4 regions of the Pseudomonas atacamensis genome follow, and region 3 is predicted to be linked to each of the others. Evidence: predicted binding sites of a transcription regulator. Region 3 holds the regulator's gene; each other region holds the start of a gene.
The links. The regulator sigma-54, encoded in region 3, starts transcription at its own class of promoters, with help from an activator protein. The targets are predictions, from matches to a motif close to ANTGGCATNNANNTTGCTNT.

Region 1: the regulator sigma-54 is predicted to act here: its motif matches at 4,426-4,445, upstream of JWU58_RS18415 (CmpA/NrtA family ABC transporter substrate-binding protein).
Region 2: the regulator sigma-54 is predicted to act here: its motif matches at 2,172-2,191, upstream of JWU58_RS20130 (flagellar basal body rod protein FlgF).
Region 4: the regulator sigma-54 is predicted to act here: its motif matches at 3,041-3,060, upstream of JWU58_RS18725 (circularly permuted type 2 ATP-grasp protein).

What each region holds. Positions count from the first base shown of each region.
Region 1 is NZ_CP070503.1:4,055,535-4,063,157, forward strand. Features, by position in the region: gene rlmKL (bifunctional 23S rRNA (guanine(2069)-N(7))-methyltransferase RlmK/23S rRNA (guanine(2445)-N(2))-methyltransferase RlmL) at 2-2,272, opposite strand; gene rmf (ribosome modulation factor) at 2,803-3,018, shown strand; gene JWU58_RS18410 (quinone-dependent dihydroorotate dehydrogenase) at 3,319-4,338, opposite strand; gene JWU58_RS18415 (CmpA/NrtA family ABC transporter substrate-binding protein) at 4,556-5,767, shown strand; gene JWU58_RS18420 (ANTAR domain-containing response regulator) at 5,783-6,358, shown strand; gene JWU58_RS18425 (nitrate/nitrite transporter) at 6,688-7,623, shown strand, end outside.
Region 2 is NZ_CP070503.1:4,410,935-4,418,557, reverse strand. Features, by position in the region: gene JWU58_RS20135 (sigma-54-dependent transcriptional regulator) at 370-1,929, shown strand; gene JWU58_RS20130 (flagellar basal body rod protein FlgF) at 2,246-2,986, shown strand; gene flgG (flagellar basal-body rod protein FlgG) at 3,032-3,817, shown strand; gene flgH (flagellar basal body L-ring protein FlgH) at 3,869-4,564, shown strand; gene JWU58_RS20115 (flagellar basal body P-ring protein FlgI) at 4,592-5,680, shown strand; gene flgJ (flagellar assembly peptidoglycan hydrolase FlgJ) at 5,692-7,008, shown strand; gene flgK (flagellar hook-associated protein FlgK) at 7,034-7,623, shown strand, end outside.
Region 3 is NZ_CP070503.1:5,079,395-5,087,017, forward strand. Features, by position in the region: gene lptA (lipopolysaccharide transport periplasmic protein LptA) at 1-366, shown strand, start outside; gene lptB (LPS export ABC transporter ATP-binding protein) at 366-1,091, shown strand; gene JWU58_RS23225 (RNA polymerase factor sigma-54) at 1,258-2,748, shown strand; gene hpf (ribosome hibernation-promoting factor, HPF/YfiA family) at 2,822-3,130, shown strand; gene ptsN (PTS IIA-like nitrogen regulatory protein PtsN) at 3,143-3,607, shown strand; gene rapZ (RNase adapter RapZ) at 3,610-4,467, shown strand; gene JWU58_RS23245 (HPr family phosphocarrier protein) at 4,483-4,758, shown strand; gene JWU58_RS23250 (ZIP family metal transporter) at 4,793-5,686, opposite strand; gene JWU58_RS23255 (superoxide dismutase) at 5,716-6,327, opposite strand; gene JWU58_RS23260 (hypothetical protein) at 6,329-6,769, opposite strand; gene JWU58_RS23265 (class II fumarate hydratase) at 6,797-7,623, opposite strand, start outside.
Region 4 is NZ_CP070503.1:4,126,751-4,134,373, forward strand. Features, by position in the region: gene JWU58_RS18715 (transglutaminase family protein) at 1-638, opposite strand, end outside; gene JWU58_RS18720 (alpha-E domain-containing protein) at 635-1,585, opposite strand; gene JWU58_RS18725 (circularly permuted type 2 ATP-grasp protein) at 1,598-3,007, opposite strand; gene JWU58_RS18730 (ribonuclease E inhibitor RraB) at 3,485-3,832, opposite strand; gene JWU58_RS18735 (hypothetical protein) at 4,042-4,275, opposite strand; gene speE (polyamine aminopropyltransferase) at 4,463-5,338, opposite strand; gene JWU58_RS18745 (PLDc N-terminal domain-containing protein) at 5,580-5,771, opposite strand; gene JWU58_RS18750 (hypothetical protein) at 5,843-6,373, opposite strand; gene JWU58_RS18755 (ankyrin repeat domain-containing protein) at 6,454-6,972, opposite strand; gene JWU58_RS18760 (long-chain-acyl-CoA synthetase) at 7,068-7,623, opposite strand, start outside.

The sequences.
Region 1 (7,623 bases), 1.0 Mb from region 3:
GTCAACGAGCCGTGATTTTCCAGGCGCGGTGGATCTTGGTATTGCGGGCGAAATCCGGATCAATGGTCTGCGCACTGATTTCCTCGACCGCATAACGCTCGGCGAGGTTTTCCTCCAACTGGAACTTGCGGAAGTTGTTGGAGAAATACAGCACGCCACCCGGTGCCAGCCGCGCCATCGCCAAGTCGATCAACTGCACCTGATCGCGCTGCACATCGAAGATGCCTTCCATGCGCTTGGAGTTGGAGAACGTCGGCGGGTCAATGAAGATCAGGTCGTATTCGTCACGGCTGCTTTCCAGCCACGCCATCACATCGCCCTGCTCCAGACGGTTCTTGTCGGAGAAGCCGTTCAACGACAAGTTGCGCCGCGCCCAGTCCAGATAGGTTTTCGACAGGTCGACGCTGGTGGTGCTGCGCGCGCCACCCTTGGCCGCGTGCACGCTGGCGGTCGCGGTGTAACAGAACAGATTGAGGAAGCGTTTGCCGGCCGCCTCTTTCTGAATGCGCATGCGCATCGGCCGGTGATCGAGGAACAGGCCGGTGTCGAGGTAGTCGGTGAGGTTGACCAGCAACTTCACGCCACCTTCATTGACCTCGACGAACTTGCCCTGCGCAGCCTGACGCTCGTACTGCTTGGTGCCGCTCTGGCGCTCGCGGCGCTTGACCACCACGCGGTTCTTGTCGACGTTCAACGCCTGCGGAATGGCCGCCAGCGCATCGAACATGCGCGCCGAGGCTTTTTCCGGGTCGATGGATTTCGGCGCGGCGTATTCCTGAACGTGCACCCAGTCGTGGTACAGGTCGATGGCCATCGCGTATTCCGGCATGTCGGCATCGTAAACGCGGTAGCAATCGATGCCTTCGCGCTTGACCCACTTGCCCATCGCCTTGAGATTTTTCTGCAAGCGATTGGCAAACATCTGCCCGCCTTCACTCAAGCGCGGCTGCTCAATCACTGGCGCCGGGGCTGGCGTCGGCTTGATCGGGTTGCCGTTCTTGTTGAACTTGCGCTCTTGCGGCTCGTCCGGGGTTTGATCGTAAGCCGCTTGCTCGCGCTCGGCCTGACGCTGTTCCGGAGTGCGACGTTCGCCAGTGACGAACTGATCGGGCAGAACCTTGATCAGCAGCAGTTTGCACGGCAGCGCGCCGTTCCAGAACGAATACTGTTTGTGGCTGCGGATACCCATGCGCTTGCCCAGATCCGGGGCGCCGGTGAACACCGCCGCTTCCCAGTTCAGGCAGGCCTGACGCAGACGCTCGCCGAGGTTCTGATAGAGATACAGCAGGCTGGCTTCGTCACCGAGACGCTCGCCGTACGGCGGGTTGCAGATCACCAGACCTTTCTGGTTCTGGTCCGGGCGCGGCTCGAAGGTCGCCACTTCGCCTTGGTAGATCTTGATCCACTCGCTGAGGCCGGCACGTTCAACGTTGTTGCGGCCTGGCTGAATCAATCGTGGATCGGCTTCGTAACCGCGAATCCACAGCGGCGGTTTGGCCAGACCGGCGGCGGCACGCTCGACGGCTTCTTCGTGAAGTTTTTTCCACAGTGCCGGCACGTGACCGAGCCACGCGGTAAAGCCCCACTGCTCGCGGCGCAGGTTTGGCGCCATGTCGGCGGCGATCATCCCGGCTTCGACGAGGAACGTACCGACACCGCACATCGGGTCAGCCAGTGCGCCACCTTCGGCAGCAATACGCGGCCAACCGGAGCGAATGAGGATTGCCGCCGCGAGGTTTTCCTTCAGCGGCGCCGCGCCCTGCTGCAAGCGATAGCCGCGCTGGTGCAGGCTGTGGCCGGAAAGGTCGAGGGACAGAATCGCTTCGCCGCGATCCAGACGCAGGTGGATACGCAGGTCCGGGTTGAGTTTGTCGATGGATGGACGATCGCCCTGCGGCGTGCGCAGTTTGTCGACGATGGCGTCTTTGACTTTCAGCGCGCCGAAGTGGGTGTTGTCGATGCCCGAACCGTGGCCGCTGAATTCGACGGCCAGGGTGCCATCGCTGAGCATGTGATCCTGCCAGTCGATGTCGAGCACGCCGTGGTAGAGGTCTTCGGCGTCCTTCATCGGGAAACGCTTGAGCACCAGCAACACACGGTTGGCCAGACGCGACCAGAGGCACAGGCGATAGGCGGTTTCCATGGTCGCCATGCCACGCACGGCGGAGGTGTGCTCGCGCGCTTCTTCAAGGCCAAGCCCGACGGCTTCCTCGATGAGCAGGCCTTCAAGGCCTTTGGGGCAAGTGAGGAAGAGTTCGAAACGATCGGACATGGTAATTCCAGAGCCTTTGGCTAGTGGGCCGGCAACGCATTGCCGACCCGGTTTTCAATCAGGCGCTTTTCTGAAAGAGCGCCCGCGTGGCACGAAGGTGTGCCGTTCCATCCCCGCTGCTCGGGTTAAAAGAGCTTAGATGCCGGGACAGATAAAAAAGTTGGTGCAACAAAAAGACCGAAAGCGACCCTTCGTCGAATATTACCCAAGCGCAAACGTGGGTCATTCTCACTAAAGGATTAACCCCCTGAGTCAGCGGGGCGCCGATCATACCGGGGTTTGCGCATTGAACGTTGAATAAATACGCGGTTACTTATCGCCATAGCATCCTTTACGTTACGTGCTTATGACAAAACGATCATTCCCTCTATGTGACTCATTGGTTAGAACTGAGCACAGGTTGACGTCGCAACGGCGTCAACACCTTGGCTCGCCACGCCGGCAGCGAGCCGCACGATGGCAGGTTTTTTCTGCCAGACCTCAATTGAGGTCAACGCGACACTACAGTCAACAAGTGAGGGAAACACCCTATGAGAAGACTTAAGCGTGATCCGTTGGAAAGAGCATTTTTGCGCGGATATCAATATGGCGTTGGTGGCAAATCCCGTGAGCTTTGCCCATTTACTCTACCGTCGGTACGTCAAGCCTGGATCAACGGCTGGCGAGAAGGACGCGGCGACAACTGGGACGGTATGACCGGCACTGCGGGAATCCACAGACTCAACGAACTTCACGCCGTCGGCTGACACAGGGCATTTATTCCGACACGACAATCTGAATTTGCAATGAATTAACCACGCACGTCCTTCCCGGACGGCGGGCTACGGCCCAGGGGCTCCTTCGAGGAGCCCTTTTTTATGCCTGCAAAGAGGGTTAACCGGGATCCACGTGGCGAGGGGATTTATCCCCGCTCGGCTGCGCAGCAGTCGCGAAGTCCGAACTTCAATCTACCTGGCATATCACTGTGCAAGGCTTTGGGGCTGCTGAGCAGCCCAGCGGGGATAAATCCCCTCGCCACAAAGGCTCCCACAAGGCCTCCGCAATCCTCAGCGCAACGCGGCGATCGCATCCACCGATTCACGAATCAGCGCCGGGCCTTTGTAGATGAAGCCCGAATAGATCTGCACCAGGCTTGCACCTGCCGTGATCTTCTCCGCCGCGTGCTTGCCTTCGGTAATGCCGCCCGCGGCAATGATCGGCAAACGCCCGGCCAATTCGCCCGCCAGCACCTTCACAGTGTGGGTGCTCTTCTCACGCACCGGCGCACCCGACAGACCGCCCGCCTCGTCGCCATGCTCCATGCCTTCAACACCGACACGGCTCAAAGTCGTATTGGTGGCGATGACCGCGTCCATGCCGGTTTCGATCAATGCCTGGGCAACCTGCGCAGTCTCTTCGTCGGTCATGTCCGGCGCGATCTTGATCGCCAGCGGCACATGCTTGCCGTGACGCAGGGCCAGTTCGGCACGACGGGTGGCCAGATCCGCGAGCAATTGCTTGAGCGAGTCACCGAACTGCAGGCTGCGCAGGCCCGGGGTGTTTGGCGAGCTGACGTTGACGGTGACGTAGCTGGCGTGGGCGTAAACCTTGTCCAGGCAGATCAGGTAATCGTCGACCGCACGCTCGACCGGGGTATCGAAGTTCTTGCCGATGTTGATGCCCAGCACGCCTTGGTATTTTGCCGCAGCGACCCGCGCCAGCAGGTTATCCACACCGAGGTTGTTGAAGCCCATGCGGTTGATGATCGCCTCGGCTTCCGGCAGGCGGAAGATCCGTGGTTTCGGGTTACCCGGCTGCGGACGCGGGGTCACGGTGCCGATTTCGACAAAACCGAAACCCAGTTGCGCAAAGCCGTCGATGGCCGCGCCGTTCTTGTCCAGACCTGCCGCCAGCCCCACCGGGTTCGGGAACTCCAGCCCCATGACGGTCACCGGCATTTTCGCCGGCGCCTTGCACAGCAAGCCGTTGAGGCCCAAACGTCCACCCGCGCCGATCAGATCCAGCGACAGATCGTGGGAGGTTTCCGGGGAAAGTTTGAACAACAGCTGACGGGCCAGGGTGTACATGGGCGGCAATGACTCGGGCGGCGAAAAGAGGCGGCGATTATAGCCGGGCATCGTCCCCCGGCGCGAGGCGCCTGCGCGAATCAGGCGACTGGCATATGCCTTGCACCACCCCGCTCATCAGTCTGCCGACCAATGACGGCGCGCAGACCAGGACAATGGCGTCGTCCCCGGGTTTTGCCTGCGCAGAATCCGGGACGACGTTTTTTTGAGGTAGCGTATGAACGAAACGTCCTTGGGGCCTCTGGCCTGGGTCAATGGCAGCGACGCGCCGGAAAAGAGCGCGATCAATCTCGGCTTCATGGCGCTGAGCGACTGCGCCTCGGTGGTGGTCGCCGCCACTCAGGGCTTCGCCCAGCCCTACGGCCTGACCCTGAACCTCAAGCGTCAGGCGTCATGGGCCAACCTGCGCGACAAACTGGTCAGCGGCGAACTGGATGCCGCGCACAGCCTGTACGGACTGATTTACGCGGTGCACCTGGGCATCGGCGGCGTCGCCCCGACCGACATGGCAGTGCTGATGGGTCTGAACCAGAATGGCCAGAGCCTGAACCTGTCCCATGGTTTGCAACAGGCTGGCGTGAACAGTCCTGAAGCGCTCGATCGGCATGTGCACCAAAGCCGCGCAAAACTGACCTTCGCCCAGACCTTTCCCACCGGCACCCATGCGATGTGGCTTTATTACTGGCTGGCGAGCCAGGGCATTCATCCGTTGCAGGACGTCGACAGCGTGGTCGTGCCGCCGCCGCAAATGGTTGCGCACCTGCAAGCCGGGCGCATCGACGGCTTTTGCGTCGGCGAACCGTGGGCGGCCAGCGCCGTGCAGCAGGATCTCGGTTTCACCCTGGCGACCAGCCAGAGCATCTGGCCCGACCACCCGGAAAAAGTCCTCGGCTGCACCCGCGAATTCGTCGAGCAATATCCCAACACTGCGCGGGCGCTGGTGATGGCCATTCTTGAGGCCAGTCGCTTCATCGAAGAAAGCCCGGAAAACCGCCGCAGTACCGCGCAATTGCTCAGCGCTGCGGAGTACCTCGACACCCCCGCCGCGTGCATCGAGCCGCGTTTCATGGGGGATTACGCCGACGGCCTCGGCAATCGCTGGCAGGATCCGCATGCGCTGCGTTTTCATGGCGATGGCGAGGTCAATCTGCCCTACCTTTCCGACGGCATGTGGTTCATGACCCAGTTCCGTCGCTGGGGTCTGTTGCGCGAGGATCCGGATTATCTGGCCGTCGCCCGCCAGGTTCAGCGTCTGGATCTGTACCGCGAGGCAGCGAGCGCTGTCGGTATTGCGGCTTCGCACGCCGACCTGCGCAGCAGCCAGTTGCTCGACGGCAAGGTCTGGGACGGCAGCGATCCGGCGGGCTATGCGCGGAGTTTCAAGCTGCATGCCCTTTGCGACGCCGCCCCGCTTCTCGCCCAGCGCTGACAGGAGACCGCGAACATGTTGCGCATTCTGCTGATCAACGACACCGCGAAAAAAGTCGGACGCCTGAAAGCAGCGCTGACCGAGGCCGGCTTCGAGGTAATCGACGAGTCCGGCCTGACCATCGACCTGCCGGCGCGCGTCGAAACGGTGCGCCCGGACGTGATCCTGATCGATACCGAGTCACCGAGCCGCGATGTCATGGAGCAAGTGGTGCTGGTCAGCCGCGACCAGCCCCGGCCGATCGTGATGTTTACCGACGAACATGACCCGGGGGTGATGCGTCAGGCGATCAAGTCCGGGGTCAGTGCCTACATCGTCGAAGGCATTCACGCACAACGGTTGCAGCCGATTCTCGATGTGGCGATGGCGCGCTTCGAGAGTGACCAGGCCCTGCGCGCGCAATTGCAGGCCCGTGACCAGCAACTGGCCGAGCGCAAGCGCATTGAGCTGGCCAAGGGTTTATTGATGAAGATGAAGGATTGCAACGAGGAAGAGGCCTATACGCTGATGCGCCGCCAGGCCATGAGCCGCCAGCAGAAGCTGATTCAGGTGGCGGAGCAGATCATTGCCATGAGTGAGTTGCTGGGCTGAGATTTTGTGTTGTCAGTGCGGGCCTCTTCGCGAGCAGGCTCGCTCCCACAGATGGCATACATTCCAGTGTGGGAGCGAGCCTGCTCGCGAATGGCCGCACCTCGGTCACGAACTGTTGGCACAGATCTCGCTAAGTAAACCGCACAGGTAACCAACGGCGGTTGCCCCACCTACGACAAAGACGTCGCTCACCCCGTTCGCCCCTCGGCGAATCAGGTAGCGGCGTTTTTGCGTTTTGGCCCCACAGAACGGGGCCGGTGGTGCGGCCGTGAGGCGCTCCACCTGCTGTGCATGACTCCTTTCGAGACTCTTTTCAGCCGAGGTGCGCGATGAATTCAAGCTTCTGGAAATCCGGCCATACCCCGACCCTGTTCGCGGCCTTCCTGTATTTCGACCTGAGCTTCATGGTCTGGTACCTGCTCGGCCCGCTGGCGGTGCAGATTGCCGCCGACCTGCACCTGACCACCCAGCAACGCGGCCTTGTGGTCGCCACGCCGATTCTGGCCGGCGCGGTGTTGCGCTTCGCCATGGGCATGCTCGCTGATCGCTTGTCGCCGAAGACCGCCGGGCTGATCGGCCAGGTCATCGTCATCTGCGCGCTGTTCGGCGCCTGGAAACTGGGTATCCACAGTTATGAACAGGCGCTGATCCTCGGCCTGTTCCTCGGCATGGCCGGCGCGTCGTTCGCCGTAGCTCTGCCGCTGGCCTCGCAATGGTATCCACCAGAACATCAGGGCAAAGCCATGGGCATCGCCGGCGCCGGCAACTCCGGCACCGTGTTCGCCGCGCTGCTGGCGCCAGTGATTGCCGCCGCGTTCGGCTGGAGCAATGTCTTCGGGTTTGCCCTGATCCCGCTGGTCCTGACTTTGGTGCTATTCGCCTGGTTGGCAAAAAACGCCCCGCAGCGGCCAAAACCGAAAGCCATGGCCGACTACTTCAAGGCCCTCGGTGATCGCGACAGTTGGTGGTTCATGTTTTTCTACAGCGTCACCTTCGGCGGCTTCATCGGCCTGGCCAGCGCCCTGCCCGGTTACTTCAACGATCAATACGGTCTGAGCCCGGTAACCGCCGGCTATTACACCGCTGCCTGCGTGTTCGGCGGCAGCCTGATGCGGCCATTGGGTGGCGCGCTGGCCGATCGCTTCGGCGGCATTCGCACCTTGCTGGCGATGTACACCGTCGCTGCCATCTGCATCGCAGCGGTGGGCTTCAATCTGCCAAGTTCCTACGCGGCGCTGGCGCTTTTCGTCTGCACCATGCTCGGC
Region 2 (7,623 bases), 670 kb from region 3:
TTTTTGTTATGTCCAGCGATGGCTAAAGGAATACCCCAGAGCGCGAAGCTGCGCAGCATGTTGAGCCGTGCATGTGTAGGAAATTTCGTCGAGTTTCGTAAAGTTATCGTTACGCTTTGTCGGGTAATCAGCAATTACGGTGATTGGCGGGTTTGAAAAGGGCAGGGGCTGTCACATAATCTTGACAACTATCTGCGTGCCTCGACAGAAACATCTGCCCCGGGCGCGCCACAGAACCCTGTGGGAGCGAGCCTGCTCGCGAAAGCGGTCTGTCTGACACATCGATACTGGATGTGCTGGCCCCTTCGCGAGCAGGCTTGCTCCCACAAGGACATGTGTTTTCCTCTCAAACCTGTCGGGCCTTTTTCTATGCGCATCAAAGTCCACTGCCAGAACCGCATCGGCATCCTGCGCGACATTCTCAATCTGCTGGTGGCGTACGGGATCAACGTCGCACGCGGCGAGGTGGGTGGTGAGCATGGCAATGCGATCTACCTGCACTGCCCGAACCTGATCAACATTCAGTTCCAGGCGTTGCGCCCCAAGTTCGAGGCGATCGGCGGGGTGTTTGGGGTCAAGCGCGTCGGGCTGATGCCCAGTGAACGCCGGCACATGGAATTGAACGCACTGCTTGGCGCGCTGGAGTTTCCGGTGCTGTCGATCGACATGGGCGGCTCGATCGTTGCGGCCAACCGCGCGGCGGCGCAGTTGCTCGGCGTGCGCGTCGATGAGGTGCCGGGGATTCCGCTGTCGCGCTACGCCGAAGATTTCGACCTGCCCGAACTGGTGCGCGCCAACAAATCGCGGATCAACGGCATGCGCGTCAAGGTCAAGGGCGACATCTTTCTCGCCGACATCGCGCCGCTGCAATCGGAGCACGATGACAGCGAGGCCATGGCCGGCGCCGTACTGACGCTGCACCGCGCCGACCGCGTCGGCGAGCGTATCTACAATGTGCGCAAGCAAGAGCTGCGCGGTTTCGACAGTATTTTCCAGAGCTCGAAAGTCATGGCCGCTGTGGTCCGCGAAGCGCGACGCATGGCGCCGCTGGATGCACCGCTATTAATAGAAGGCGAAACCGGCACCGGCAAGGAACTGCTCGCGCGCGCCTGCCATCTCGCCAGCCCGCGTGGACAGTCACCGTTGATGGCGCTCAACTGCGCCGGGTTGCCGGAGTCGATGGCCGAGACCGAACTGTTCGGCTACGGCCCCGGCGCTTTCGAAGGCGCTCGCGCTGAGGGCAAGCTTGGCCTGCTGGAGTTGACCGCTGGCGGCACGCTGTTTCTCGATGGCGTCGGCGAGATGAGCCCGCGCTTGCAGGTCAAATTGCTGCGCTTTCTTCAGGACGGTTGCTTCCGTCGCGTCGGCAGTGATGAAGAGGTCTATCTCGATGTGCGGGTGATCTGCGCGACCCAGGTGGACTTGTCCGAATTGTGCGCGCGCGGCGAGTTTCGTCAGGATCTCTATCACCGCTTGAACGTGCTGTCGCTGCACATCCCGCCACTGCGCGAATGCCTCGACGGTCTGACGCCGCTGGTTGAACACTTTCTCGATCAGGCCAGTCGGCAGATCGGCTGTCCGCTGCCGAAACTGGCCCCGGCGGCGATGGATCGCCTCAGCCATTACCACTGGCCGGGCAACGTGCGGCAGTTGGAAAACGTGCTGTTCCAGGCGGTTTCCCTGTGCGACGGCGGCACGGTCAAGGCCGAACATATTCGCCTGCCCGATTACGGCGTGCGTCAGCCGCTTGGCGATTTTTCCCTCGACGGAAATCTCGACGAGATCGTCGGGCGTTTCGAGAAAGCCGTGCTGGAACGCTTGTATTCCGAGCACCCGAGCAGTCGGCAGTTGGGCAAGCGGCTGGGGGTTTCGCACACGACGATTGCCAACAAGTTGCGCGAGTATGAGGTTGGCAAGTCTCAGTCATAGCCGCAAGTGATCGTTCCCATGCTCTGCGTGGGAATGCAGCCCGGGACGCTCCGCGTCCCAAAGCGGACGCAGAGCGTCCAGTGAGGCATTCCCACGCAGAGCATGGGAACGATCAGTGTCCAGGCCGAACCTTGCCACTAACCGGCATGACACCGCCGGTTTTTCGTCTTCGACCCATTTCAGATTCCCCCTCTGATCCCCTCAAGTCCCCTGTTTACCGGGCCTTCGCCCGCCAATAAAAAGTTGGTCTGCAAATTGCTTATGGCTGAGCAGTACAGCGGTGGGCGGCAAACGTCCGGCATGCAGAGGAAACACAGTGGACAAGTACCTTTATGTGGCAATGACCGGCGCCAGCCAGAACGCACTGGCGCAGCGGGCGCATGCCAACAACCTGGCGAACATCTCCACCAACGGCTTCCAGCGCGACCTCGAGCAGGCGCGTTCGATGCCGGTGTTCGGTGACAGCTTTCCGGCGCGCGCGTTTGCCATGAGCGAACGTCCCGCCACCGACTTCACGCCGGGCTCGCTGGTGCAGACCGGGCGTGAACTCGACGTCGCGGTATCCGGCAACGGTTTCATCGCCGTGCAAAACCCCAGCGGTGGTGAAAGCTACGTGCGCACCGGCAGCCTCAACATCGACGCCCTCGGCGTATTGCGCGCCGGCAACGGCATGCCGGTGATCGGTAATGGCGGCCCGATCGCCGTGCCGCCCGAGCAGCAGGTCGAAGTCGGCGAAGACGGCACCATCAGCATTCGCGCGATGGGCGAAGGCCCCCGCGTCATGGCCGAAGTCGACCGGATCAAGCTGGTCAACCCGGACATCAAGAACATGAACAAAGGCCTCGACGGTTCGATTTACACCAAGGACGGCCAGCCGGCGCAAGCCGACGCCAACGTCAAACTGGTCTCGGGTTTCCTTGAGTCGAGCAACGTCAATGCCGTGGAAGAAATGACTTCGGTGCTGGCCCTGGCCAAGCAGTTCGAGTTGCACGTCAAGATGATGAACACCGCCAAAGACGACGACCAGGCCATGGCTCGGGTCTTGCAGATCAGCTAATTATCAGAACGTCGCGCCGTAAAACAGGCGCACGAGGAGAATCGAATGCTTCCGGCTCTATGGGTTGCCAAAACCGGTCTGTCCGCCCAGGACACCAACCTGACCACCATTTCCAACAACCTGGCGAACGTCTCGACCACGGGTTTCAAACGTGACCGTGCCGAGTTCCAGGACCTGCTCTATCAGATCAAGCGTCAGCCAGGTGCCCAGTCGACCCAGGACAGCGAACTGCCGTCGGGTCTGCAAGTGGGTACCGGTGTGCGCATTGTCGGCACCCAGAAAAACTTCACCGCCGGCAGCCTGCAAACCACTGAGCAGCCGCTGGACATGGCCATCGACGGTCGCGGTTTCTTCCAGATCCTGCAGCCGGACGGCACCACGTCCTACACCCGTGACGGTACTTTCCACCTCGACTCCAATGGCCAGATCGTCAACGCCAGCGGTTTCGCCCTGGAGCCGGCGATCATCATCCCGAACGATGCGCAGACCTTCACCGTCGGCCGTGACGGCACCGTGTCGATCACCATCGCCGGCAACCCGGCCTCGCAAGTGATCGGCAACCTGCAGACCGCCGACTTCATCAACCCGGCCGGCCTGCAAGCCGTGGGCAACAACCTGTTCCTGGAAACCGCTGCTTCCGGCGCGCCGCAGGTCGGCACCCCGGGCCTGAACGGTTTCGGTACCACGCTGCAGAACACCCTGGAAACCTCGAACGTCAGCACCGTTGAAGAGATGGTCAACATGATCACCACTCAACGCGCCTACGAGATGAACTCCAAGGTGATCTCCACCGCCGACCAGATGCTCTCGTTCGTAACGCAGAATCTGTAATCCAGTCTTTGGGGCGGCCTGAGGTCGCCAGCAACACCGTGAGGTAGGGTCATGAAGCGCTTTGTATCTGTTCTGGCATTGAGTGGGGTCGTCTCGCTCGCGGGCTGCGTCGCCCCGACGCCCAAGCCCAATGACCCTTACTACGCCCCGGTGTTGCCGCGCACACCGTTGCCGGCGGCGGCCAACAACGGCTCGATCTATCAGGCCGGCTTCGAGCAGAACCTGTACAGCGACCGCAAGGCGTTCCGGGTCGGTGACATCATCACCATCACCCTGAACGAGCGCACGCAGGCAAGCAAGAACGCCAACTCGCAGATGGACAAGAACAGCGATAACTCGATCGGCCTGACCTCGTTGTTCGGCTCCAGCCTGACCACCAACAACCCGATTGGTGGCGGTGACCTGAGCCTCAACGCCGGCTACAGCGCCGACCGTTCGACCAAGGGCGACGCCAAGTCCGGGCAGAGCAACAGCCTGACCGGTTCGATCACCGTGACCGTGGCCGACGTGCTGCCCAACGGCATCATCGCCGTGCGTGGCGAGAAGTGGCTGACGCTCAACACTGGTGACGAACTGGTGCGCATCGCCGGTATGGTCCGCGCCGATGACATCGCGACCGACAACACCGTGTCGTCGACCCGTGTCGCCGATGCGCGCATCACCTACTCGGGTACCGGCGCGTTTGCCGATACGAGTCAGCCAGGCTGGTTCGACCGTTTCTTCCTCAGCCCGCTGTTCCCTTTCTAGGTGGCTACGTTGAATCTGAAAAGCCTTATGGTGGCCGCGTTGTTGATGTCTGCGGCGTTCACCGCCCACGCCGAGCGGCTGAAAGACATCGCCAGCATTTCCGGCGTGCGCTCCAACCAGTTGATCGGTTACGGCCTGGTGGTCGGGCTTAACGGCACCGGTGACCAGACGACGCAGACCCCGTTCACCCTGCAGACCTTCAACAACATGCTCTCGCAGTTCGGCATCAAGGTGCCGCCGGGATCGGGCAACGTGCAGTTGAAGAACGTCGCGGCGGTGTCGGTGAGTGCCGATCTGCCAGCGTTTGCCAAACCGGGTCAGCAGGTCGACATCACCGTGTCCTCGATCGGTAACTCCAAGAGCCTGCGTGGCGGCACCTTGCTGCTGACGCCGCTCAAGGGTATCGACGGCAACGTCTATGCGATCGCTCAGGGCAACCTCGTCGTTGGCGGTTTCGACGCTGAAGGCCGCGATGGTTCGAAGATCACCGTCAACGTTCCGTCGGCCGGTCGCATCCCTGGCGGTGCGTCGGTGGAACGTGCGGTGCCGAGCGGTTTCAACCAGGGCAACAGCCTGACGCTGAACCTCAACCGCTCCGACTTCACCACCGCCAAGCGCATCGTCGACAAGGTCAACGACATGCTCGGCCCTGGCGTCGCCCAAGCCATCGACGGCGGATCGGTGCGGGTCACTGCGCCGCTGGATCCGAGCCAGCGCGTCGACTACCTGTCGATCCTGGAGAACCTCGAAATCGATCCGGGCCAGGCGGTGGCGAAAGTCATCATCAACTCGCGTACCGGCACCATCGTCATTGGCCAGAACGTGAAAGTGTCGCCAGCCGCCGTGACCCACGGCAGCCTGACCGTGACCATCACCGAAGACCCGATCGTCAGCCAGCCTGGCCCGCTGTCCAACGGCCAGACCGCTGTCGTACCGCGCTCGCGAGTGAATGCCGAACAGGAAGCCAAACCGATGTTCAAGTTCGGCCCGGGCACCACCCTCGACGAGATCGTCCGTGCGGTAAACCAGGTCGGCGCAGCACCGGGTGACCTGATGGCAATTCTCGAAGCTCTGAAGCAGGCCGGCGCATTGCAAGCCGACCTGATCGTGATCTGAGGCCGGCCACCATGGATATGCGAAAAAGCGGTCTGGTCAGCAGCAGCGATTCGGGTTCCTACTCCGACCTCAATCGTCTGAACCAGCTCAAGGTCGGCGACAAGAACAGCGACGAAAACATGCGCAAGGTGGCGCAGGAATTCGAGTCGCTGTTCCTCGGCGAAATGCTCAAGTCGATGCGTTCGGCCACCGAAGCGCTCGGCCAGGACAACCCGCTGAACACGCCGGCGGCCAAGCAGTATCAGGAAATGTACGACCAGCAGCTGGCGGTTTCCATGTCGCGGGAGGGCGGTGGTATCGGCCTGGCCGACGTGCTGATCCGGCAGATGTCGAAGAACAAACCGATGGCGCCGGGCGAGGCTGCGGCCGCGTCCGCCGCCAAGCAGCAGGAAGCGCTGGCCAAGGCCGCCGCCGTGCCGACGCCGATTGCCGCCGGCACCGTCGCCACCGGTCCGCTGTCCCGCGTCAACGGCGAGCGTCCGTTGTGGGCATCGCGCTCGGTGCATGCGCCGAACAACACCGATATTTCCCATCGCAACGACATGGCGCTGATCAACCAGCGGCGTCTGGCATTGCCGCCGAAACTGGCCGACCGCTTGCTCGCTGGTCTGGTGCCGTCGGCGCCGAGCGTGGCCACTGCCAGCACTGCGGCCGCAGCGACCAACGCCTTGCCGCAACGGGCTGCGACTAACGCCGTCACAGGCTCCGGTGCGTTGTACAACGGCGACTGGCTGGCCCGCGCCGAAGAGCAGAAAGCCGCTGGCGGGCAGATGCAGGTCTACGGCCGCGCTATGGCGCAGATTCCGCTGGCACCGGCGAAAAAGGCCTTCAGTTCCGCCGACGAATTCGTCAACACCATGCTGCCGATGGCCAAGGAAGCCGCCGACCGCATCGGCGTCGATCCGCGTTACCTGGTGGCGCAAGCGGCACTGGAAACCGGTTGGGGCAAATCGGTCATGCGCGCTCAGGATGGCAGCAGCAGCCACAACCTGTTCGGCATCAAGGCGAGCAGCAACTGGAAGGGCGATTCGGCCCGCGCGATCACCAGCGAGTTCCGCAATGGCGCGATGGTCAAGGAGACGGCCGAGTTCCGTTCCTACGCCTCGTACAAGGACAGCTTCCACGATCTGGTGACGTTGCTGCAGAGCAACAATCGCTATCAAGAAGTGCTGAAGTCGGCCGATAACCCAGAACAGTTTGTACGCGAGTTGCAGAAGGCCGGTTACGCCACCGACCCGAACTACGCGACGAAGATTTCGCAAATTGCCAAGCAGATGAACAGTTTTGAAAACTACGCTGCGGCGGGTGTCTCCACCACGCCTTTATAAGGCACCAGGTAATAAGGTCTGAACCATGAGTTTGCTCAATATCGGGATGTCGGGACTGTCGGCCAGCCAGTCCTCTCTGGCTACGACAGGCAACAACATTGCCAACGTCGACACCGCCGGTTATTCACGTCAGCAAACCGTGCAGGGCACCAAGTCCTCGCAGCAGTACGGCAGCGTTTTCATCGGCACGGGCACGACCCTGGCTGACGTGCGCCGGGTGTACAACTCGTACCTGGAATCGCAGCTGCACACCGCGACTTCGCTGGACAGCGAATCGGCCGCGTTTCTCAAGCAGGCGACGCCGCTGGACGCCATGCTGTCGGACACCAACACCGGCCTGACCGGTGTGCTGCAGAAATTCTTCACCTCGATGCAGGGCGTATCGACGTCGGCCACCGATGACACTTCGCGTCAGTCGGTGCTGACCGGCGCGCAGGCGCTGACCAGCCGTTTCAATACCCTGGCCAAGCAGCTCAACGATCAGAACACCACGATCAACGGCAGCCTCGGCGACATGACCGCCCAGGTGAACAAGCTCGCCACGGCGATCGCCAATCTCAACCAGAAGATCGGCGAAATCTCCACCAGTGGCGGGGCGCCGAACGACCTGCTCGA
Region 3 (7,623 bases):
TCGATGATCGTTAAAGGCAACACCGTGACCATGACGCGCGCGCCCAATGGCGACATCGATGTGGTGACCTCGGTCGGCAACCTGGCCTATTTCGAGCAGTTGCAGACCCAGGGCGACGCCAACCCGGTCAAGGGCTACGGCGTGACGATTCAATACCACGCCCAGCAGAATCGGGTGGTGCTGATCGACAAGGCCAAGGTTATCGACAAGGATAACAACGTCACCCAGGGCGAAAAAATCGTCTACGACACCGTGAAGAAACTGGCCAGCGCCGGTCGCGCCACGGGCAGCAAGGTCACCGAATCGCGCCCGCGCATCGACATGGTGATCCAGCCGAAGAAGAAAACCGAAGAGAAATCCCAGTAATGGCAACTCTGAAAGCTCAGCACCTGGCCAAGGCCTATAAAAGCCGCCAGGTCGTGCGTGACGTCAGCCTGTCGATCGACAGCGGGCAGATCGTCGGCTTGCTCGGCCCGAACGGCGCCGGCAAGACCACGTGCTTCTACATGATCGTTGGCCTGGTGCAGGCGGATCAGGGCCGTGTGCTGATCGATGATCTGGACGTCAGCCACCAGCCGATGCACGGCCGCGCCAAGGCCGGTATCGGCTATCTGCCGCAAGAAGCGTCGATCTTCCGCAAACTGTCAGTCGCCGACAACATCATGGCGATCCTCGAGACTCGCCCTGAACTCGACAAGGCCGGTCGGCGCAAGGAGCTGGAAAGCCTGCTGCAGGAATTCCACATCAGCCACATCCGCGACAACCTCGGCATGAGCCTGTCCGGTGGTGAGCGCCGCCGGGTGGAAATCGCTCGTGCCCTGGCCACTGCGCCGAAATTCATCCTGCTCGACGAACCGTTCGCCGGTGTCGACCCGATCTCGGTCGGCGACATCAAGCAGATCATCCACCACCTCAAGGCCAAGGGCATCGGTGTGCTGATCACCGACCACAACGTCCGTGAGACCCTGGATATCTGCGAAACCGCTTACATCGTCAACGACGGTCAACTGATCGCCGAAGGTGATGCCGAGACCATCCTGGCCAACGATCTGGTCAAGGAAGTGTATCTGGGTCACGAGTTCCGCCTGTAAGCGCGACAGCGCTGTATCGATTCAAGGCGCATTTATCCGCTTTAATTGTTACAGCGCTCTAGGCAAACACTTCAGTTTCAGGCATATAATTTGCTTAAGTTTGGCGCTTCGGCGCCCTGTAGTGGATGGCGCAAAGCGCCGGCGAATAAGGTGTTAAGCCCCTGCCATGAAACCATCGCTAGTCTTGAGAATGGGCCAGCAGCTGACGATGACACCGCAGCTGCAACAGGCCATCCGCCTGCTCCAATTGTCGACCCTGGACCTGCAACAGGAGATCCAGGAGGCTCTGGAATCCAATCCGATGCTCGAGCGCCAGGAAGAAGGCGACGACTTCGACAACGCCGATCCTCTGGCCGACAACGCCGAACAGAAGCCCGCCGAAATCCAGGAACCCTCCTACCAGGAAACCGCCCCGACGGTGGACAACCTCGAGGATGGCGAATGGAACGAGCGCATCCCCAACGAACTGCCGGTGGATACCGCTTGGGAAGACGTCTACCAGACCAGCGCCAGCAGCCTGCCGAGCAGCGATGACGACGAGTGGGATTTCACCACCCGCACATCCGCCGGCGAGAGCCTGCAGAGCCATCTGCTCTGGCAACTGAACCTGGCGCCGATGTCCGACACCGATCGCCTGATCGCCGTGACCCTGATCGACTGCATCAACAATCAGGGCTATCTGGACGAAACCCTCGAAGAAATTCTTGAAGCGTTCGATCCTGAACTGGACATCGAGCTCGACGAGATCGAAGCCGTCCTGCATCGCATCCAGCAATTCGAGCCCGCCGGGATCGGCGCCCGCAACCTCAGCGAATGCCTGCTGCTGCAATTGCGTCAGTTGCCCGCGAAGACGCCGTGGCTGACCGAGGCCAAGCGTCTGGTCGCCGATTACATCGACCTGCTCGGCAGTCGCGATTACAGCCAGTTGATGCGCCGCATGAAGCTCAAGGAAGACGAGCTGCGTCAGGTCATCGAGCTGGTACAGAGCCTCAATCCGCGTCCGGGCTCGCAGATCGAATCAACCGAAGCCGAATACGTCATTCCCGATGTGATCGTGCGCAAGGACAACGAGCGCTGGCTGGTCGAGCTGAACCAGGAATCGGTGCCACGCCTGCGCGTCAATGCCCAGTACGCCGGGTTTGTTAAGCGTGCCGACACCAGCGCCGACAACACCTTCATGCGTAACCAGTTGCAGGAAGCCCGCTGGTTCATCAAGAGCCTGCAGAGCCGCAACGAAACCCTGATGAAAGTGGCCACGCAGATCGTCGAACATCAGCGCGGCTTCCTCGAATACGGCGACGAAGCGATGAAGCCGTTGGTATTGCATGACATCGCCGAAGCGGTCGGCATGCACGAATCGACGATTTCCCGGGTGACCACGCAGAAATTCATGCATACCCCGCGCGGTATTTATGAGCTGAAATACTTTTTCTCCAGCCACGTCAGCACCTCCGAAGGCGGCGAATGCTCGTCCACGGCGATCCGCGCGATCATCAAAAAACTGGTGGCCGCGGAAAATCAGAAAAAGCCGTTGAGTGACAGCAAGATCGCTGGTTTACTGGAGGCACAAGGCATTCAGGTGGCTCGCCGCACCGTCGCCAAGTACCGCGAATCCCTCGGAATCGCGCCTTCGAGCGAACGCAAGCGGTTGATGTAAGCCACGTTACAGCGTTCCAGTGGCAGGCTTTTCGGCCTGCCGCTTTATGCACTGGCAACGAAGGAGAAGCTGTATGCAAGTCAACATCAGTGGACACCAACTGGAAGTGACCGAACCTCTGCGTTCCTACATCGAGGAAAAACTCGACCGATTGGAGAGGCATTTCGACAAAATCACTAACGTGCAAGTCACGATGTGCGTCGAAAAACTGCAGCAGAAGATTGAAGCCACACTGCATATACCCGGCGGAGAAGTAGTTGCCAACGCAGAAGATACCGACATGTACGCTGCGATCGACTCACTTACCGACAAGCTGGATCGCCAACTCAAAAAGCATAAGGAAAAGACCCAGAGCCTCCTCCAGGGCGCGACCGGTCGTTAACACCCCTATCCCATGATCCGACTTGAAACCATCCTGACCCCCGGCCGTTCCCAAGTGAACGCGCCGGGCGGCAGCAAGAAAAAAGCCCTCGAACAGATTGCCAACCTGATCCACCGCGAAGTGCCGGATCTGGCGATGCAGGACGTCTTCGAGGCGTTGATCGCCCGTGAAAAACTCGGCTCCACCGGTTTTGGTAACGGCATCGCCATTCCCCACTGCCGCCTCAAGAGCTGCACGGCGCCGGTCAGCGCCCTGCTGCACCTCGAAGCTCCGATTGATTTCGATGCCATCGACGGCGCTCCGGTGGACCTGCTGTTCGTGCTGCTGGTCCCGGAAGCCGCGACCGACGCGCATCTGGAGTTGTTGCGCCAGATCGCCAGCATGCTCGACCGCAAGGAAGTGCGTGACAAGTTACGCAGCGCCGCGAGCAACGAAGCCTTGTACCAGGTTGTACTGGACGAGCAGAACGGGCACTAATCATGCGCTTGATCATTGTCAGTGGCCGTTCGGGCTCGGGTAAAAGTACCGCCCTGAATGTCCTTGAGGACAACGGCTACTACTGCATCGACAATCTGCCGGCCGGTTTGCTGCCGGAACTGGCCGAGCGTGCGCTGATTCACACGGAACTGGCGCAGCCGCTGGTCGCCGTGTCGATCGATGCGCGCAACCTGCCCAGCCATCTGTCACGTTTCCCCGAATTGCTCGAAGACGTCCGTGCCAAACACATCAAGTGCGATGTGCTGTACCTGGACGCCGACGAAGAAACCCTGCTCAAGCGTTTTTCCGAGACCCGTCGTCGTCACCCGCTGAGCAACGCCAATCGCTCACTGGCCGAGGCGATTCACGATGAAACCGCCCTGCTCGGCCCGATCGCCGATCTGGCTGACCTGAAAATCAACACCACCAACCTCAATCTGTATCAACTGCGCGATACCCTGAAGTTGCGCCTGTTGAATCAGCCTGAGCCCGGCACGGCGTTTCTGGTTGAATCATTTGGCTTCAAGCGCGGCATGCCGGTCGACGCCGACCTCGTGTTCGATGTGCGCTGCCTGCCCAATCCGTACTGGAAACCCGAGCTGCGCGCTCAGTCCGGCCTCGATGCCCCTGTGGCCGAGTATCTGGCGCAGCAGCCGGATGTCGAAGAAATGTATCAGGACATCTACGCCTACCTGAACAAGTGGCTACCACGCTTCGCCGCCAGCAACCGCGCCTACGTGACCATTGCCATTGGCTGCACCGGCGGGCACCACCGCTCCGTCTACCTGACCGAACGTCTGGGTCAGGCCCTGCAGAAAACCCTGAAGAACGTCCAGGTTCGCCACCGCGACCTCACCTAAAGGATCCACACCGCGATGCCTGCTCGTGAAATCGAAATCATCAATAAACTGGGTCTGCATGCCCGGGCATCGGCCAAATTCGTCGGCGTGGCCGGTCAGTATCCAGACTGCACGATCCGGGTGGGACGCACCCCTGAAACGACTGTCGACGGCAAGAGCATCATGGCAATGATGATGCTCGCGGCGGGTAAAGGCACCAAAATCCATTTGAGCACCGAAGGCGAACAGGCTCAGGAAGCCATGGACGCATTGGTCGATCTGATCGAAAGGTATTTCGACGAAGGTGAATAATCCGCGAGGCGGGGACACTGTTCCTCGCCTCCATTCACCCCAACGCCGTATCCATCACCATCATCAAACAAAACCCGACCAACAGGCCCAGACTGGCCAGCTTGTCATGCCCATGACGGCGCGACTCCGGAATCACTTCGTGGGTCACCACCAGCAACATCGCCCCGGCCGCCAACGCCAGTCCCAGCGGCAACAGCACTTGAGCCAGACTCACCAGCCACGCGCATAACAGTGCAAATACCGGTTCGACCAGCCCAGACGCCGCGCCGATGAGAAACGCCCTGAACCGTGACATCCCCGCCCCGGCCAGCACCAACGCAATCACCAGCCCTTCCGGCACATCCTGCAACGCAATGCCCATCGCCAGACTGTCGGCGTCCGCCATCCCGCCGCCGGCAGACACGCCGACCGCCATGCCTTCTGGAATGTTGTGCGCGATGATGGCGAACACGAACAGCCAGATTCGTGGTGGAATCACCGGATGCTCCAGCGTGCCGACGAGCATCTGCGGCGAGGCACCGGAAACGCGCCGATCCACCAGATACAGACCGAACGCGCCGAGCAGGATGCCGAAGCAGATCAGGCCACTGGCGGCCCACGGCGTAAGACCAAGACTCTCCGCCGCAGCAATGCCCGGCACGATCAGCGAAAACGCCGTCGCCGCCAGCATCACCCCGGCACCAAATCCCAGCAAGGTGTCGCTGAGTGCCTGCGGCATGCGCCGGATCACCAGCACCGGCACCGCGCCAAGCGCCGTGCCCAAGGCGCAGATGGCACCGCCCTGCAAGGCGCGCAACAGCCGCGGTTCCAGATTCAGCCACTGCAAACCGTGGGCGACCAGCAAAGTCATCCCCGCCAGCAGCAACAGCGAGCCCACCGCGTAACGAAACATGCGCCCGCTGCCAATCGCCAGTGTTTCCGTGCCCATAGTCAGCCCTGATTGTTTTTATGGAAGGCTCAGACCAGTGCGGCCTGATAGCGCGCAGCAACTTCCGGCCAGTTGATCACGTTGTAGAACGCGTTGATGTATTCCGGGCGACGGTTCTGGTAACGCAGGTAGTAGGCGTGTTCCCAGACGTCGAGACCGAGGATGGGGGTATTGCCGGTCATCAGCGGGCTGTCCTGATTGCCGCTGCTTTCCACGACCAGTTTTTTCTCCGGTGTCACGCTGAGCCAGGCCCAGCCGCTGCCGAAACGGGTCAGCGCGGCTTTGGTGAACGCTTCCTTGAAGCTGTCGAGTCCGCCCAGTTGCTCATCAATAGCCGTGGCCAGCGCGCCGTCGGGCTTGCCGCCGCCGTTGGGCACCATCACTTCCCAGAACAGCGAGTGATTGGCGTGACCGCCGCCCTGATTGATCACCGCCGCGCGAAGCTTTTCCGGCAGTTGCTGGACGCTGGCGACAAGTTTTTCCACCGGCCACTCGGCGAATTCGGTGCCTTCCACGGCGGCGTTGAGGTTGTTGATGTAGGTCTGGTGATGCTTGGTGTAATGGATTTCCATGGTCTGCGCATCGATGTGCGGCTCAAGGGCATCGTAGGCATAAGGCAAGGCAGGCAAGGTAAAAGCCATTTCAGTGGACTCCATACTGATGGGGATTTGAGGCGCGGCGGGCATTGCCGGTGTCCGGATGCAGCAGGCGCTGGGTGCGCGGGTACTCGCCGTGCTCGCTGATGAAATTCAACAGTTCGACGTAGGTCTTGCTGCTCTGGCGCAACGCCGCCTCACGCAGGGCCGGGCGCAGGCGTTCGTCCTGCATGGTCTGCAACAAACGTTGATGGATGGCGCAAAGATATTCGGCGCTCTCCTCCGGTTGGTTCAGGCGCAAATGCAGGTCGGCGAGGTTGTGATGAGAGACGACGCAGGCCGCCACCGCTTCGTCGGCATCCGCCCAGCGTTCGAACAACACTTGCGCCAGGGCCAGGGCTTGCAGGTAAGCCTCGCGGGCGTCGATCAGTTCGCCCAGCATGAAGCAGCGATTGGCCCGTTCGATCGTGCGTTTCCAGTGCTCCATGGTGAGCCTCCAAAGCGGTTGCGGGGTTTACACGCCGCCGGCGGTGAGCTTCTCGGGGTTGAGCAACTCTTCCAGCTGGCTGCGCGACAGGTCGGTGTGTTCCAGAGCGACGTCGATCACCGCGCGGCCTTCCTTGTAGGCCTGCTTGGCGATTTCGGCGGCTTTCTGGTAACCGATGATGGGGTTGAGTGCGGTGACCAGAATCGGATTGCGCGACAACGCTTCTTGCAAGCGCGATTCGTTGACCTTGAAAGTAGCGATTGCCTTGTCACCGAGCAGGCGACTGGAATTGGCCAGCAGTTCGATGCTGCTCAGCAGGTTGTGCGCGATGATCGGCAACATCACGTTCAGTTCGAAATTGCCGGATTGGCCGGCCACGGTGATCACCGAGTCGTTGCCGATCACTTGCGCAGCGACCATCGCAGTGGCTTCCGGGATCACCGGGTTGACCTTGCCGGGCATGATCGATGAACCCGGTTGCAGCGCTTGCAGTTCAATTTCGCCGAGGCCGGCCAGGGGACCTGAGTTCATCCAGCGCAGGTCGTTGGCGATTTTCATCAGCGACACCGCAGTAGCTTTGAGCTGGCCGGAGACAGAGACCGCCGTGTCCTGCGAGCCAATCAGCGCGAACAGATCCTTGCCCGGGGTGAACTGCACGTCGGTCAGTTGGCTCAGATGCCGACTGAATCGCGCGGCGAACTCCGGATGCGCATTGATCCCGGTACCGACCGCAGTGCCGCCCTGCGCCAGCGCTTGCAGGCTTGGCAGCAAATCCTGCAGATGGCCGATATTGGCCTTGAGCTGCTGCGCCCAACCGTTGAGCACCTGGCTCATGCGCACCGGCATCGCGTCCA
Region 4 (7,623 bases), 950 kb from region 3:
ACGTCGAAGCTGTACCACGCGTCGTCCAGCCACGCTTCTGCCCAGGCATGACTGGCCAGATGCTCGCAATCTTCGCTGTACAGATAACCCGACACGTAACGCGACGGCACGCCGAGGCTGCGCGCGCAGGCGAGAAACGCATGGGTATGATCCTGACAAACCCCGGCGCGACCGGCGAAAGCTTCGGCGGCGCTGGTGTCGACTTCGGTTGAGCCCGGCGTGTAGGTCATGTGCTGATTCAGACCGTGCATCAAGTCGATCAGCGCGGTGCGATCACGCCGTTGCTTGCAGTTCTTCGCGGCAAACTCGCGCAAGGCTTCGTCGGCTTCGGTCAGGCGCGTGAAGCGCAGGAACGGCAGCGCCGACTGGCTCTCATGTTCGGCCTCTCGCAATTCATCGATATCGACCTGACCACGGGCGCCGATGATGATCGCTTCGTGGGGCTCGTCCATGGTCAGCACATGCAGGATGTTGCCGAACGGATCGAGCTGCGCACGCACCGGACGCGGCAGGTCGAGTTGCCAACTGAGGACATGCTGGCGCTCGCTGTCGTGGGGCGTCAGGCGCAGGTACTGGATGCTCGCGCGCACCTGATCTTCGTAGTGATAGGTGGTCTCGTGGCTTATGGAAAGTCTCATGCAGCCTCCAGGTAGGAACTGTGAATGGCGTTGCCCAACTGGCGCACCAGCGGGATGAATTCGGTCAGCCAGGCGTGCAGGCCTTCTTCGAGGATTTCGTTGATGCCGGTGTAGCGCAGGCGCGCGTCCATTTCCGCCGCCAGGCGTTGTGCCGGTCGGCCGTTGGCGCCTGGCAGTTGCGCGAGGATCTGGTCGATCTCTTCGGTACAGGCACGCAGCGAACGCGGCACATCGGCGCGTAACAGCAGCAGTTCGGCGACATGCCGGGCGCCGGGCGCGTCGCGGTAGATTTCGGTGTAGGCCTCGAATGAGGACAAGGCGCGCAGCAGCGCACTCCATTGGTAATAGGCGTGCGCCGTGCCATCGCTGACTGCTTCGGCCTGATCACCGGCCATTTCGTAACGGGCATCGAGCAGGCGCAGCGTGTTGTCCGCGCGCTCGATAAACGTGCCCAGACGAATGAAGCGAAACGCGTCGTTGCGCATGATCGTGCCGTATGAGGCGCCACGAAACAGGTGCGAACGCTCCTTGATCCATTCGCAGAAACGGCTCATGCCATAACGGCTCAAGCCCTGTTCGGCGATGCCGCGAATTTCCAGCCAGGTCGCGTTGATGTTTTCCCACATGTCCGCAGTGATTCGCCCGCGTACCGCATGAGCACTGGCCCGCGCTGCACCAAGGCAGCTGTAGATACTGGCCGGGTTGGCCGCATCCAGTGCGAAGAAATGCAGCAGGCGCTCGGCGTGCAGGTCACCGTGGCGTTCAAGGTAATCGTCCAGGGTGCCGGTGATCAGCAACGGCATGGCGAGCTCGTGGAGACCGTCGCCGCGCCCGTCCTGCGGCATCAGCGACAGCGAATAACTGATGTCGAGCATGCGCGCGAGATTCTCCGCACGCTCCAGGTAACGCGACATCCAGTACAGATCCGAGGCAGTTCTACTTAACATGGCAAGCTTCCTTCAATCCTCGACTACCCAGGTGTCCTTGGTGCCGCCGCCCTGGGAGGAATTCACCACCAGGGAGCCTTCACGCAACGCGACACGGGTCAAACCGCCGGGCACGACCCGGGTTTCGCGACCGGACAGCACAAACGGACGCAAATCGATATGGCGCGGTGCAATGCCGTTTTCGACAAAGGTCGGACAGGTCGACAGCGACAGCGTCGGCTGCGCGATGTAGGCATGGGGTTTGGCTTTGATGCGCTCACGAAAGGCATCGATTTCCGCCGTCGTCGCGGCCGGTCCGACCAGCATCCCGTAACCGCCGGAGCCCTGGGTTTCCTTGACGACCAAATCCGCAAGATTGGCCAGCACGTGGGACAGCTCGGACGGGTTGCGGCACTGCCAGGTCGGCACGTTTTTCAGAATCGGCTCTTCGTCGAGGTAGAAACGGATCATGTCGGTGACAAACGGGTACACCGATTTATCGTCCGCCACTCCGGTGCCGATGGCGTTGGCCAGCACCACATTGCCGGAACGATAGGACGACAGCAGCCCCGGCACGCCGAGCATCGAGTCCGGGTTGAATGCCAGCGGATCGAGGAAGGCGTCGTCGAGGCGACGATAGATCACGTCGACCGCTTTCGGGCCATCGGTGGTGCGCATGAATACCTTGTCGTCACGCACAAACAAATCCGCGCCTTCTACCAGTTCCACGCCCATTTCCCGGGCAAGAAACGCGTGTTCGAAGAACGCGCTGTTGAAGCGTCCCGGCGTCAACACCACCACGCTCGGGTTGTCGATCGGGCTTGAGCTTTTCAGGGTGTCGAGCAGCAGATTGGGATAGTGATCGATCGGGGCGATGCGCTGGGCGGAGAACAGTTCGGGGAACAGACGCATCATCATCTTGCGATCTTCGAGCATGTAGCTGACGCCGCTGGGTGTGCGCAGGTTGTCTTCGAGAACGTAATAAGTGCCATCGCCATCGCGCACCAGATCGACGCCGGAGATGTGCGAATAGATATCGCGGTGCAGATCCAGACCTTGCATCGCCAATTGGTATTGCTCGTTGGCCAGCACCTGTTCGGCGGGAATAATCCCGGCCTTGATGATGCGCTGCTCGTGGTAGAGGTCGGCGAGAAACATGTTCAACGCTTTGACCCGCTGGATGCAGCCGCGCTCGACAATCCGCCATTCACTGGCCGGAATGCTGCGGGGAATGGTGTCGAACGGAATCAGGCGCTCGGTGCCCTGCTCGTCGCCATAGAGCGTGAAGGTGATCCCGGCACGGTGGAACAGCAGATCGGCCTCGCGGCGGCGCTGCGCGAGCAGCTCGTCGGGCGTCTCGGCCAGCCAGCGGGCAAATTCCCGGTAATGCGGGCGGACCAGGCCGCCGGCATCGTACATCTCATCAAAATAGGTGCGGATCATGCCGTACTCCTTGTCACTCCGGACATACAGGCCTTCGCAAGGCCCGTGCCATCGGCATAAACGCTTTGATTTCAATCGGTTGTAGATCCACGCCGGAGGCTGCGCACCATTCCTGTGCGGCAAATGCCCCGGCCCGATTGCCCCCGCTTCATTGCGACGCACTGCATCGCCTATCACCAGCATAGTCAGAGTTGATTTCACTGCCCGGCCACGACTGCGGATAATCCGCGCATTCGCTGCAAAACTTCCCCGGCACGCCGCCGCAAAGTAGACAGCTCAACTGATCTGAACTGCCTTGGCAGCCCCGTCCCGACAGGACTTTATTGCATACCCGTCTTCCCTTTTAGCCACCCTCTCCGGTGGCTTTTTTTTGCCCTGGATTCTTGTTTCAGGGTTTTGCCACTGCGATATGCAGAAGCCAGAAACGACAACGGCCGACCCGAAGGTCAGCCGTTGCCCGACAGACAATGCGCAATATCAATTCAACCGGTAACGATTGCGCACCTCCTGCTTCACGCCCCAACCCTCGATAATGCCGCCCAGCGGTTCGACCACGGCTGAAAAGCCTTGCTCGAAATCGCCGATGTCGTCATAGGTTGCGTACATCACTTTGCTCAATTCCAGCGACCAGGCGCCGTCGTCGCGCGCACTGACCTGGGCATTGATGGATTCACCGCGAAATTTGCCTGCTGCCCTGCGCGCCCGCTCCTCGTCCGGGAAAATCGCGTAGAACTCGATGGGATGGAACCGGGAAAAATCGAAACCGCCTTCTTTCATGCGGCGCAGAACGTTGCTGCTGATGTCTTCTTGATAGGCTGTGCTCATGAATCGTCCCCCTCGATTGATGGATAGACTTTCCGTATTCCCGCCCCGGGCCTTTTGGCCTAAGTACTACGGCAACGTGGTTGCGCGCGGGAAACAAGCATGTAGCTGACAAGACCAGACCTTAGCGATCCATTCGCTGATCTCGCTTGCAGAGTAGCCCCAAGAGAGCGCCGCTGCCAAGGCCTGGTTTACGAGATGACAGGAAGTATTCAGACAGGGGTGATGCTGCGGATTTCGATGCCGTTCTGGGTCTTGAGGTTTTTCACCCCCGCATCGGCGGTGCGCCCTTCCAGATCGTTGAGATCCAGCTTGGCGGCGACCGGAAGAAGCCGCTCTTTGACGAGCCGTGCGGCTTCATCATCGGACGGGCATTCCTCACGTTCGAAGACTTCATCGACAATTTCACCGTGATCATCCACGAAAGTGACTTTCCACTTTTGCATCAGTGCCTCCTCGATCAACCCGTAAATGGGCTTACCTCTATCTCGACTTTTTTCCGCGATAGTTGGTTCAAAAGGATTACAGCCGACAACGGTGAAAATAACCATCCAATCGGTAAGGCGGACTTCTGTGGCGAGGGGATTTATCCCCTCACCACAAAAGCTCCCTTGCAGAGCGACTTCAGCGTGATCAGTCGTTGCTCGGCTTGTTGACCGCCTGCAGCACGTATTGCGGCAAAGCGAACGCGCCGATGTGGATTTCCGGGTTGTAGTAGCGGGTGACGATGCCGCTGCCGATGAAGCGCTGTTGCAGGGTTTCACGGCTGAGCTTGCGGTAGGCCGGGTTGGTCGAGCCCCAGGCGAAGGTCATCGAACCGCCGATGTAGGTCGGTACGGCCGCCTGATAGAAATGCCAGTCCGGGAACAGGCTGCGCAGGCGACCGGCGGTGGTTTTGACTTCGTCGATCTGCATGAACGGCGTGCCGTTCTGAGTGACGAGAATGCCGCCTTCGTTCAGGCAGCGGTGGCATGCCTGGTAGAAGTTCTCCGAGAACAGCACTTCGCCCGGGCCGATAGGGTCGGTGGAGTCGGAGATGATCACGTCGAATTTTTCAGTGGTGGTGGCGACGAAACGCATGCCGTCATCGATCACCAGGTTCAGGCGCGGATCGTCGTAGGCTCCGGCGGAATGGTTCGGCAGGAATTCCTTGCACATGTCGACCACGGTGCCGTCGATCTCGACCATGGTGATGTGCTCGACGCCGGCGTGCTTGGTCACTTCGCGCAACATACCGCCGTCACCGCCGCCGATGATCAGCACGCGCTTGGCAGTGCCATGGGCGAGGATCGGCACGTGGGTGAGCATCTCGTGGTAGATGAATTCGTCGGCTTCGGTGGTCTGGATCACGCCGTCCAGCGCCATCACCCGGCCCATGCGCGGGTTCTGGAAGATCACCAGGTGCTGGTGTTCGGTGCGCACTTCGTGCAGCAGTTTTTCCATGCGAAAACGCTGGCCGTAGCCTTCGTAGAGGGTTTCCAGGTACTCGCTGGTCTTGGTGACGGTCATGGTCAAGTGCTCCGATAAATGCGCGGGCGCCATCGTGGGGACGATTGCCCGGGAAAGGCGCGCATTCTACGTTGCCGAAGATGACAGGTCGAACCTCAGGTTGTTTTTTACCAGCGCAAATTACTGTGGGAGCGAGCCTGCTTGCGAAAGCGCAGCATCAGTTGCCGGTGATGGCGACTGACCCAACGTCTTCGCGAGCAGGCTCGCTCCCACAGGGATGACCGTGTGATCGAAAATCAGCTCAGATCCGGACGTTGCCCCGTGGCCCGGCAATCGCCCAGATGATCAGGCCCAGCACCGGCAGGAGGATGATCAGCAACACCCAGACGATTTTCATTCCGGTGGAGGCGCCGCTTTTCAGCACGTTGATGATGGCCCAGATGTCGAGGGCAAGGATGATCAGGCCAATCAGACCGTTGAACGTGGAACCCATGGTGTCGCTCCAGAATAGTGGCATGCACTTTTAGGATAGACGGTCGCGCGCAGGGTTCCCTTTTATTGCGTTCAGACGTGAACGGCGACCTTCAAGGCTTCCAGCGCTGGCGCAGCGGCGATGCCAACCTCGGCGCATAACTCCAGCACGCGGGGCACATCGTTGCCGTAGACCAGGACCATTTGCAGCTCATCGTCGAGCAACTGGCTGAAGTTCATCAACGTGTAACCGCCGTTTTCCTTGTTCAGGCTGCTCATCTGCACCTGAATACGGTTGAGTGCGGTCAGTGCTTCGGTCTTGGCCAGTTGCTTGGGCTTGAGATTGAAATCCACGCCCGGACCAAACGAGGCAACGATTTGTGCGAACAGATCGACGTAGGTATCGGCCTGAAACAGCACGGTTTCCGGCAGGCTGCCGACCACTACCCACTCACCCAGCGGGATCGGGAAAGTATCGTCGTAGTTGATGTCCGGATTGGCGGCCAGAAAAGCCTCGGCGTCGGCGTAGGCCTCGGCGGCTTCGTCGGCCACTTTCAGGATCTCATCCTCGCCCATGCAGCCGGAGCTGATTTTGCTGATGAGTTCGACGAGTGCGGCTTTCATGAGGGCGGATCCTGTGGCGGAGGTGAATTTTCAGGGCGCGAAGGATAGCGCATTCTGCCCTTCGCCACAGTCCGTGGACTTTACGCCAGCAACTTTTCCAGCTGCGCGGTGGTATCGACCGCGCCCATGGTCCGCGCCGCATCCAGCGCGGTCACGCCATTGGCGTCCTTGGCTTTCGGGTCTGCGCCCTGGCCGATCAGGTAGTCGACGATTTCAACGCGGTTGAACATTGCCGCCATCATCAACGCGGTACGGCCGTCGAAGGAAGAACCTTCGATTTCGGCGCCCGCCTCGACCAGCGCCTTGACCACCGCCAGATCGCCCTTGAACGCAGCGCCGGCAATCGGGCTCTGGCCGTTGCCATTGCGCATTTCCGGATCGGCCTTGTGTTTAAGCAGGACCTTCACCGCATCGACATGGCCGTAGTAGCTGGCGAGCATCAACAAGGTGTCGCCCTTGCTGTTTTTCAGGTTCACCGGCAGCCCGGCGCTGACCAGGCGATCAAGCATCTCGGCATCACCGTCGCGCGCCTTGTTGAAAACCTGCTCGGTGAATTCGGCAGCTTCTTCAGGGGTCATCTGGCGGCTTTGGTCGGACATGGGGCACTCCATTTCGGTCTATCGGAAAGCCGACAGTTTCCCGAGCGCGACGGTGGCTGTCACTCGGTTTTTTCCAAGCGTCCCGATAGCCACACTCAATATCGATGTTTGCCCTGTTGAATTTCAGCGAGGATTTGCTCACTGACATGCACATAGGTTTCGCTGCCCGGCAGCCAGGCGAAGATCGGGTCATCGCCGGTGAGCCCGGGGTCAAAGCCTTCCGTTTTCAGGCGGGTCTTCTGGTATTTGAAGGTCCCGGTGGTTTCCATTTTCACTTTCACCCGCAAGAACAACGGCACGGCATAAGCCGGCATACGTTGCCGGACGAAACTCAGCAGTTCGGCAAAATCCAGCGTGGCCAAGGATTCGGCGGGAGTGATTGCGGCCATCCCCGCACGCCCGTTGGTGTTGGGGATTTCCACACCGTAGGCCACGGCTTCAGCGATCAATGGATGCTGCAACAACAGGTTTTCGACTTCGGTGGTCGACACGTTTTCACCCTTCCAGCGATAGGTATCGCCGAGGCGATCAACAAATTGCGCATGGCCGAAACCGATATTGCGCAGCAGGTCGCCGGTGTTGAAAAAGCGATCGCCCTTGTTGAACACATCGTGGAGGACGACGCGGGCGGTTTTCTGCGGGTCGGTGTAA